Regions from separate parts of the Cytobacillus sp. FSL K6-0129 genome, predicted to be linked through region 3. Evidence: predicted binding sites of a transcription regulator. Region 3 holds the regulator's gene; each other region holds the start of a gene.
What was found. The regulator Rex, encoded in region 3, represses fermentation and respiration genes when NADH is low (regulators of the CRP and FNR family bind a similar motif). The targets are predictions, from matches to a motif close to TTGTGAAATATTTCACAA.
Positions count from the first base shown of each region.

Region 1: the regulator Rex is predicted to act here: its motif matches at 1,362-1,379, upstream of qoxA (cytochrome aa3 quinol oxidase subunit II).
Region 2: the regulator Rex is predicted to act here: its motif matches at 1,711-1,728, upstream of MHI57_RS05775 (formate/nitrite transporter family protein).

Region 1 covers NZ_JBBOXM010000001.1:833,285-836,570, reverse strand. Annotated here, with positions in the region: gene qoxB (cytochrome aa3 quinol oxidase subunit I) at 1-298, opposite strand, end outside; gene qoxA (cytochrome aa3 quinol oxidase subunit II) at 343-1,257, opposite strand; gene MHI57_RS04050 (DUF3889 domain-containing protein) at 2,127-2,456, shown strand; gene MHI57_RS04045 (small, acid-soluble spore protein, H family) at 2,453-2,644, opposite strand; gene MHI57_RS04040 (2-oxoglutarate dehydrogenase E1 component) at 3,081-3,286, shown strand, end outside.
Region 2 covers NZ_JBBOXM010000001.1:1,201,128-1,204,413, forward strand. Annotated here, with positions in the region: gene MHI57_RS05770 (type III polyketide synthase) at 1-452, opposite strand, end outside; gene MHI57_RS05775 (formate/nitrite transporter family protein) at 861-1,661, opposite strand; gene fdhD (formate dehydrogenase accessory sulfurtransferase FdhD) at 1,915-2,706, opposite strand; gene MHI57_RS05785 (DUF2294 domain-containing protein) at 2,721-3,071, opposite strand.
Region 3 covers NZ_JBBOXM010000001.1:3,533,726-3,537,011, forward strand. Annotated here, with positions in the region: gene MHI57_RS17850 (ABC-F family ATP-binding cassette domain-containing protein) at 1-1,047, opposite strand, end outside; gene moaC (cyclic pyranopterin monophosphate synthase MoaC) at 1,191-1,673, shown strand; gene MHI57_RS17860 (redox-sensing transcriptional repressor Rex) at 1,697-2,335, shown strand; gene MHI57_RS17865 (DUF4305 domain-containing protein) at 2,365-2,568, opposite strand; gene MHI57_RS17870 (CPBP family intramembrane glutamic endopeptidase) at 2,575-3,286, opposite strand, start outside.

The DNA.
Region 1 (3,286 bases), 2.7 Mb from region 3:
TGAATATCTCGTTATAATGCTGTGCATCAAGCAATTTGTTCTCAGGTGCTGATAATTGCGCACGCATCATAATTGCGTCAGCGCCTCCTCGGAATAGCATGAGGATCGCTGCAATAATATACATAATACCTAATCGTTTATGGTCAACAGTTGTTAACCATTCACGCCATAAATAACCCCATTTTTTAAAATATGTTATCCCAACTACAATGGCAATAGAAACAATTGCAATTGCTACCATTGAAGCATAAATAGCTGGACTTGGATGTGGTATGGCAAAACGTTCAAAGAACTCCATCCTGTATACTCCTTTCAGAAGATGTCAATAGACACTTCATCTAATTAATGGCTACTGTGGTCAGTGTGACCTTCGTGCTCATCATGATTTTCATGATTTTCTTCTGAATCTTCATCATTTGATTGATGATGTTCATGCCCTTCAGGTGCTGGGCTAAAGTCTAAATGAGTGCCAGTAAAGGTCATCTTACCTAAGTGACCTGGCTCTAGTAACTCTTCAAATTTATCTTCAGTAATTGGATCAGCTGTTTGATGAACTTCATCTACCCATTCCTCAAATTCAACTGGAGACATTGCTGTTACATCAAACGTATTTTCAGCAAAACCTTTTCCGCTGAAGTTTGCATTTCTACCCATGAATTCACCAGGATGATCAGCAGCTAAATGTAATGTTGTTACCATATCGGCCATTGCATATTTCTGTCCGCCAAGTTGTGGAATCCAGAAGCTTGTAATTGGACCGAATGAGTAAAGTTTAAATTCAAGCGCTCGATCTGTAGGTATATATAAGTAATTTACTGTCTCAATATCTTCTTCAGGATAGCTGAAGTGCCATTTCCAGTTAGATGATGATGCATATACAACTAATGGCTCCTTATCTTCATACCCTGGTGGTGTTGCTTCAACTTTATAGTTACTTTGGACAGAAACAAATGATAGATAAGCAACAATTAGTACAGGTATTCCGACACAAACTGCCTCCACCCATTTATTTCCCTCGATGTGAGGTGGTTCATAATCTTTTCCTTGTTTAGATGAACGAAATTTAATGAGCATATATGCAAGCATTGCAAAAACTACAATAACAATGCCAGACATTAACCATATGGACATCATAATATCGTTAGCCTGGACTTCGGCCTGTGGACCTTTAGGATTTAGAACAGTAAGTGGTTCACACCCAGCAAGTACAGCGGCAATGGCAACTATAGCCAATAAAAGAGCCCTTTTCAATTTCATTGATGTACCCCTTTCTATCTTTCTAAAAATCTATTGTTTTATTTGAACGTGAATATCACGCCTGTAACCCTATGTTAGTATCATAAATGGTTAAAAACAATTGAATGTGATAGGTGTCACAAAATGTTCATGAACAAATGATGAATTTGGTCACAAAATGTTCATGAAACTGAAAGTAAAAAGAAAAAATAATATTATTTAAATACTCTATTTTAAGAAAAAACTGAAAAATGAATATTGCATCGTTCAATAAATTTTAAAGGTTGCTTCTTTATTTATTATATTAATATAAATGATGTTGTGTATTTGACTAACAGTACCCACAAAAAAAGTGTGAAGTCTTCGAATGGTTTTGAAACGGATGAAAAAAGAGGAGGGTTATCTTGTTAAAGAAATTTGATATTGATCAATTTTTAGACGGTGTATATAACCCGACTGATGATATTCATCATTTAATAGAAATAATTGAAATAGATGATTTACTTGAGAGAACAAAATAGGCCTTTATGTCTTCCACTTTTTGTTTTAGATGTTGTACGATTACTTTTATTAAAATAATCATATCTAAAACTAATCAAATGAAATAATAATGAACATTTTCTTATATTTTTTAAAGGCTATGTTGACATTTACGATATAAGGGTTAATGGAACAATAGATAAAGAAAAGCGGGCAAGTTTTAACCATTAACTTGCCCGCTTTTCTTTATCTATTGATATTTACTTTTGCACTAGCAAGTTTTGCTTTGAATTTTTCTTTCATTATATAACCCATTTCCCAAAAAAACTTTCATAAAGAATAAACATTGAAAAGATAGTAAAACTATAAATATTTCCATCAAAAAATAAAAGTGAAGAGGTGAGGAGAAAATGGAGAAAAGAGTGTTTCTCTCAATTGTCATAGTGTTGTTTAGCTATATATTTATTTCAAGCCCTCAAACAAGCTTTGCCGTTTATGATGCACCTTCTTATGCGAAATGGGGTAAAGAAGCGATGATGATCGCAAAGGAAAAATATCCATCAGCAGATATTGTTGATTATCAGCATCTTGGAAAAGAAGTAAAGGATGAGACAGAAATAGAAAAGTTTAAACTTTGGATGCGTCAACAGGAGATAGAATATGGGCTCTATGTGTTTATTGAATATGATAAAGATTCGGAGAAAATCGTCCGTATTTTAACGAAAAAAACGGACCGTTAACGTATTGTATTTTCTTCTATTAATTGTGCGAGTGGAACAACTTGATTCTTATCTACGTTGTTTCTTTCGCACACCCTTGCCATTTTAGTTAATTCATAGAGATCGACAATGACGATATTTACGCCATCGAAAGTTACTTCATATTCGTTTTGACTTTTTAGTAGTTCCCTCGCTCTAGCTAAATCCATAAGTTCACATCCTCTCTCGTAGTATTTTATTCAGTTTGAATATTTAGTGCACAATTCTACCAATAATAAGGCTTTTGATATATACTTAAATAGGCAAACGGTTTAGAAGTTGAATGATTATCAACTTGTAGACGTTAGTTCATCTTTCCAATTTATTACACTAATAGGCGTGATATAGGAATTAAATTAATTCACTTTTTTAATATAAGTATTTTTTCTAAAAATATTAGCTGTATTTTCGTGATTTTCTCTTTTTTCCCTTTGTATATGCGCCTTTAACGTGGTAAAATGGCTTAGGAAACATTTCGTCCTCTGGAAATTAACATTATTCGGAATTTTAATATACGAAATAATATTGTTACTATCCTAGAATGGATATGGGGCGGAAATAAATTATCCAAATATATTTAAAAAAGAGTTGTGGAGGTAATTTTCCATGAAGAAGCCTTCAGAGGGTAGCGGACCTTTAGAACAAAGTTTTTATGGTCCTAACCTTGGCTATGTAATCGAGCTTTATGAGATGTATTTAGAAAATCCAGAATCAGTTGACCAAGAAATGAGAGAGTATTTTGAGGTTAATGGTTCACCATTGCAACAAACAGGGGTAGCTCCTATAAGTTTAGGAGCAGAAAGCACTGGCGT
Region 2 (3,286 bases), 2.3 Mb from region 3:
AAACCCGATGCACCACCTGCACAGCCTAAGCCCCATATTGGGATCCTTTTTGTTTGCTCAGAAAAGGGTAATAGATTCATTATTCTTGCCTCAAGCGATGGTGTAGCTAAACCTGAGCTAGTAATCGTAAAAATCGCATCTATCTCTTGATACTTAATAGGTTGATTTAGAAACTCCCTCGTTGTTAAACACTTTTCAATCGCCTCACACCCAAGTTTTACTCCCGTTTCAATGAAGGCATCATTTTTATCAGCAAAGCTATGGTCCTCTTTAAACCAATCTAGTTCTTTGGCAAAATGACGTTTTTCAATTTGTCCGTTTTGGAATACTTTTAATAAACGATCGATATCTTTGAAAGATTGCCCAAATAAGTGGCGTGCAAATGCTACCACTTCATTTTGAGTAATTTCATTTGATGGGGGTACTTCTGAGATAGATAAAATAGCTGGCATAAGGAACTCCCTTTCTGTCTATGTACGGGTATTTTTTCCTTAATAAGGATATTTATGCATTGATTGGTTTTTAATCTTTCTCGTTCATTTTTTGCATAAAAAAAAGCCGAATGAGTTATCTCATTCGGCTCAGAAAGATGTGTTTTGAAGGAGTTGCTGTGCCCTTTTATCATATCTTAAAGTGGCTCTCTTGGCATTACGCAAACTTTACCAATTATAATTGCTTATTTATTGCCTTGCTTATGCACATCAATGATAATGGTTTTATCAATGATTTGACCACAGACACGACAAACTCCTTGTTCTTTATATAGCGTTTTACAATAATCACAATAATATTGCTGCATTTGCTCACATCCAATATCTCTAATAGATTATTTTATGTAAGCTATGATGAATGTGCTTCTATTATGAAGCTTTTTTCAACTGAGGTTTTGTTTCATTTTTTGGTTTATAAGAGACAAAGTAAGCTAGGCCAACAAACACAGCCCCTCCAACTACATTACCTAAAAAGGCAGGTATGATATTGCCAATGAAATCTACCCAAGTAAACGAACCTGCAAAAATCGCAGCTGGAATAACGAACATGTTGGCAACAACGTGCTGGAATCCAATCGCAACAAATGCCATAACCGGGAACCAAATAGCCAAAATTTTACCTGCAAAATCATGAGCACCATAAGCTAACCAAACAGCTAGGCATACGAGCCAGTTACAACCAATCGCTGAAACAAATGTTTGTAAGAATGTATCATCAATTTTTGCACCAGCAATCGCTACTGTTTTATCAAGGTATGGACCTGTCTCTGTTAATCCAACGACATGTCCAAAGAAATAAGCAACAAACAGTGCCCCTACAAAATTGGATAATAACACCCAAAACCAATTATTCAATAATTGCCCAAGACTAATTCTCTTTGAGAACAAAGCACTCGCAACTGACATCATGTTACCTGTAATTAATTCAGCCCCAGCCAATACTACTAATACAAGGCCTAAAGGGAAAACTGCTGCACCTAAAAACGATCCGAAACTTCCCCACTCTGCCGGTAAATTCCCAATAACACGAATGTCTAATAAAAATCCTAGTGCAATAAATGCCCCACCTAAAAAGCCTAAAACCAACAGCGACAAAAGTGGTATTTTCGTTTTTGCAACACCTGTTGCAATCGTCTGTTCCATAATTTCTTGCGGTTTACTAAATCCCATTCTAACTACCCCCTAAATAAAAAAGGCAGCACTCAGACATCCCTTACTTTTGTAAAGGATTTCAAAGAATGCTGCCTAACCCTTCTGCAATCCCCTACAGAAGTATCAGTCATCATATTTATATTGTTTGTAAAAAGAAATAAAACAGTGCTTGCCTTACTTCCATTTACCCATTGCAAACTATATGCTACCAAAAAACAAAAAATTTTACTAGACTATTTTTTATTTTTTTCGTGTAGCGAAGTATTTCTTTTTATAATAGGATTCGTTCAGGATAAGTATATATATTCATGTTGCCATTACGAATAAATCCAACAGTCGTAATTCCTAATTCCTCTGCTGAGCGCAAAGCAAACTCTGTTGGTGCAGATTTTGAGAGAATCATTTCACAACCAATTTTTGCTACCTTTAAAAGTATTTCTGAGGAGATTCTTCCTGTGAAAACAATAATCTTCCCTTTCATGCTGATGCCCTCTCTTAAACTATAACCATATATCTTATCAAGCGCATTATGCCTACCAATATCCATTCTGCTTAATAATATCCCATTTTTGTCACAAAGCGCAGCGCTATGTACACCACCTGTTTGTTTAAATGTAGTCGCAGACGCTTGTAATTGTTCCATTAACTGATTACATTCATTGACAGTTAATCGAATATTAACATCTTCCATTTTCTTAGCTGTTAATGCATCATTAACAAAAACAAAGCCTTGTCTACTCATACCACAACAAGAAGTAATATATCTTTTATTTTGGAAGTTTTGTATATAAGGATTTGTACGATCTGTTGTAACATGAACGAACCCTTCCTTTTCTTGTACCCATATATCTTTAATATGCTTGTAAGATCTTATGATACCTTCTGATGCAAGATAACCTATCACCATGTCCTCAATATATTCTGGTGTACATACCATTGTGACTAGCTCTTCTCCATTCAGCTTAACCGTTACTGCATATTCGGTAACAATGGTATCTTCCATTTTTTCAACTTTATTTCCAGTCACTCGTATGATTTTACGACTCGTTTCCACTTGCTTCATCTTTTCTCCTCTTTCTATGAATCTATGATATTTTTATCGAATACAAATACAGATATCGCCATATTCTCTTCCACTTTAATATCAGAAAACAAATGTAACAGCGTCGCACCGACCAATTCTTCCATTCCTTCTGGCGTACCTTCTGCATATACATCTTGAATCATTTTTGTTCTTGCTGAATGCACCATTTCTTTGCCATCTTCTGTACGAGAAATAAATTGTTCTGTCGGTGTGAGATTACCGTATAAAGTCGAAACGGCCATATTCTCTACAAACACTGTGTGGATTTTCTCCGGTCCCTTACCAAATAAGTCTTTTCTTAATTTACGAATGATATCATTAAACTCATGCACCATTTTTGACATCTTCTTTACCCCTTTATATAAGATTCTGTCTCAATTGTATAATCATAGTACATGCTTAAAAAAAATGAAAGGGGCTGCAAATAGGAAAAAAATTGCACGATGATTGCTTCACTGTTTCACAATACCAAAATTACCCTATTGGACTGTAATCGTTATAAGATTAAATTCATTATTGTTAAATTTAATTTTTAGCGCTATAATAACTAGTGGAATTG
Region 3 (3,286 bases):
AATGTGATCACTGATCTTTTCTTCTTGATAGCCAATTGCTAAAGAGTCAGCGGTTAGCACATCATTGCCTGATTGACGATCAATTTGAAAGCCGAATGTCGCTGATTTCTCATCCCCTTGGGGACGATCCATTCGCTCCATCTTCTCAAGCTGCTTGCGCCGGCTTTGTGCACGCTTTGTTGTCGAAGCACGGGCAAGGTTGCGTTGAACAAAGTCTTCTAGTTTCGCAATTTCTTCTTGTTGTTTTTCATACATTTTCAAGTCACGTTCATAATTCGCTGCTTTTTGGTCAAGATATTTGCTGTAGTTACCAACGTATTTTTTAATATGGTTACGTGATAGTTCATATACCTGGTTGACGACTTTATCTAAGAAATAGCGGTCATGTGAGACAATTAAAATAGCACCATCATAACCACTAAGATACTGCTCTAGCCATGACAATGTTTCAATATCTAAATGGTTGGTCGGCTCATCTAAAATCAGTAAATCAGGTTTGGTTAACAATAATTTCGCAAGTGCAAGTCGCGTCCTTTGCCCCCCGCTTAATGCAGAAATTTTTGTATCATAGCTAAACGATTGAAAATTAAGGCCATGTAGTACAGAACGAATGTCTGCCTCGTATTGATAGCCACCTTGTTCTTTAAAGTTGACTTGCATTTGATCATAGGTTTTTAAAATTTTATCGTAAGCTTCACCGTTTTCGACGAGTGTTGCATCGCCCATCTGTGTTTCTAGTAAGCGCAGTTCCTTCTCTTGTTTGCGCAAATAATCAAACACGGTAAGCATTTCGTCCCAAATAGATAGCTCAGATTCTAGTCCTGTATTTTGTGCAAGATAACCGATTTTGGTTTCTTTCGATTGAATAATTTCACCGGAATCATAGGACATATGTCCAGCAATAATTTTTAAAAGAGTTGATTTTCCCGCACCATTACGTCCAACTAATGCAATGCGGTCTCTCGTTTGTACTTCAAGCTTTATATTCATTAATATAGGATCAGCCACAAAACTTTTCGAAAGCTGATTAACCTGTAATAATATCATTATATTTCACCTCTGTTATAGTGATAGTGTACCTTAATCAGGTGAGGTTCGGCAATAAAGTCACTATTTGGATAGAATATATAAAAAACTACATTACACAGATGAATCAAAATAGTGTATCATTTTCATGTGAGGTGTTATGAATGGCTGAATTTACACATTTTAATGAAGAAGGCAGAGCGAAGATGGTGGATGTGAGTGAAAAACCACAAACTGCCCGTACAGCAATTGCTCATAGTAGTATTGAGCTAAATCAAGAAATCTATCAGAAGATTACTGATGGCACAATGAAAAAGGGAGATGTGCTGGCTGTTGCTCAAGTGGCAGGTATTATGGCTGCGAAAAAGACATCTGATATCATCCCGATGTGTCATCCACTTGCCTTAACCGGTATTGATATATCTTTCAATTGGGAAGAGGTAGAGGATCAGTATGTGTTACATATTGATTGTACAGTGAAAACAAATGGGCATACCGGAGTAGAAATGGAAGCGTTGACAGCTGCTACAGCTACCGCTTTAACGGTATATGATATGTGCAAAGCAGTAGATAAAGGCATGGTAATAGGACCAACATATTTAGTAGAGAAAACCGGTGGTAAAAACGGTGATTTTAGAAGGGCTTAAGTAAATGGAATGGAGTGGAGCCTATGTCCAATGAATCAACGAAAATCCCTCAAGCAACGGCTAAGCGATTGCCTTTGTATTATCGTTTTTTGAAAAATTTACACGCATCAGGAAAGCAGCGAGTTTCTTCAGCAGAATTAAGTGAAGCGGTGAAAGTAGATTCTGCAACAATTCGACGAGATTTCTCCTATTTCGGTGCTTTAGGGAAAAAAGGTTACGGATATAACGTAAATTACTTATTAGGATTTTTCCGTAAGACACTCGATCAAGATGAAGTGACAAAGGTAGCGTTAATTGGTGTAGGGAATCTAGGTACAGCGTTTTTAAATTATAATTTTTTAAAAAATAATAATACAAAGATTGAAGTGGCATTTGATGTTTCAGAAAGTAGGGTTGGCACGTCTGTAGGCGAGGTACCTGTCCGTCATTTAGATGACCTAGAAAAGTTGATTGATGAGCACCATATTCAAGTTGTCATTTTGACTGTACCGTCTCATGCGGCACAACCAATTACGGATCGAATCGTTAAAAGTCATGTAAAGGGAATCTTGAACTTTACGCCAGCGCGGTTAACGGTTCCTTCCCATATTCGCATCCATCATATTGATTTGGCGGTCGAATTGCAATCATTAGTATACTTCTTAAAACACTATCCATCATAAAAAAGGAGCTGACCCGCATGGAGTCAGCTCTATTTTTTATCCTCTTTCTTTTTCATACGATAATGCATAGCGATTAATTTAATCCCGCCACCAATATCAAAAGTGGCAAAAATCAAAATGAAGATCGTTAAAAATCCCCAACCTCCACCGTTTTGAAGGTTAATAATTGCAAAATAAATAAATACAAATCCAAAAAGAAGGGAGATAATCCCTGTGAACAAAGGTGTTCTCATCTAACATCATCCTAATCTGCTAAAAATCATTTGTACCGTTTCTAAGTCTGTCATATATTTTTCTAGCTTATCCATATTCAATTGAATCACAACGACAAAGGTATTCATCGCTACATGAGCAATGATCGGTACGAGAATACGATTGGTTTTTACATATAAAAACGCGAACGTAAAGCCCATCGCTGCATAAAGAAGTAAGTGCTCAATTTCCCCATGGGCGAGAGAGAAAATTAATGAACTAATCAGTGCTGATAAAAAGAAGTTCAATCGTTTATGCAAGGAACCAAAAATGATTTTCCTGAAAATGATCTCTTCTAAAATCGGCCCAATAATGGAAACAACAATAATCACAAGAGCAGACGTTTCAATTAATGACATAATTTGCTGCGTATTATCTGACCCCATATCAATGCCGAGCATTAATTCAATATTCGCTGCAACGGTTTGAGCAATAAATGCTAGCGGAATACCTGCAATCGCCCACCCGATAGAAGTCGATAATGGTGCTTGATTCCTCATTGACATCTCTTTGCTTTCTTTCCGTAAAAACCACAAAGTTAAGAGAAGGGTAATTGTAAAACTAATGACAATCCAGAGTGGCGGTGCAATTTTTGCAACCTCATCAAAGCTGTATCCTAACATATTACCTAGAAAAAGAATGGCAGGAACGCCAACGATGGCTGATAATTGCATGGCTATATAAATCATAATGATAAAC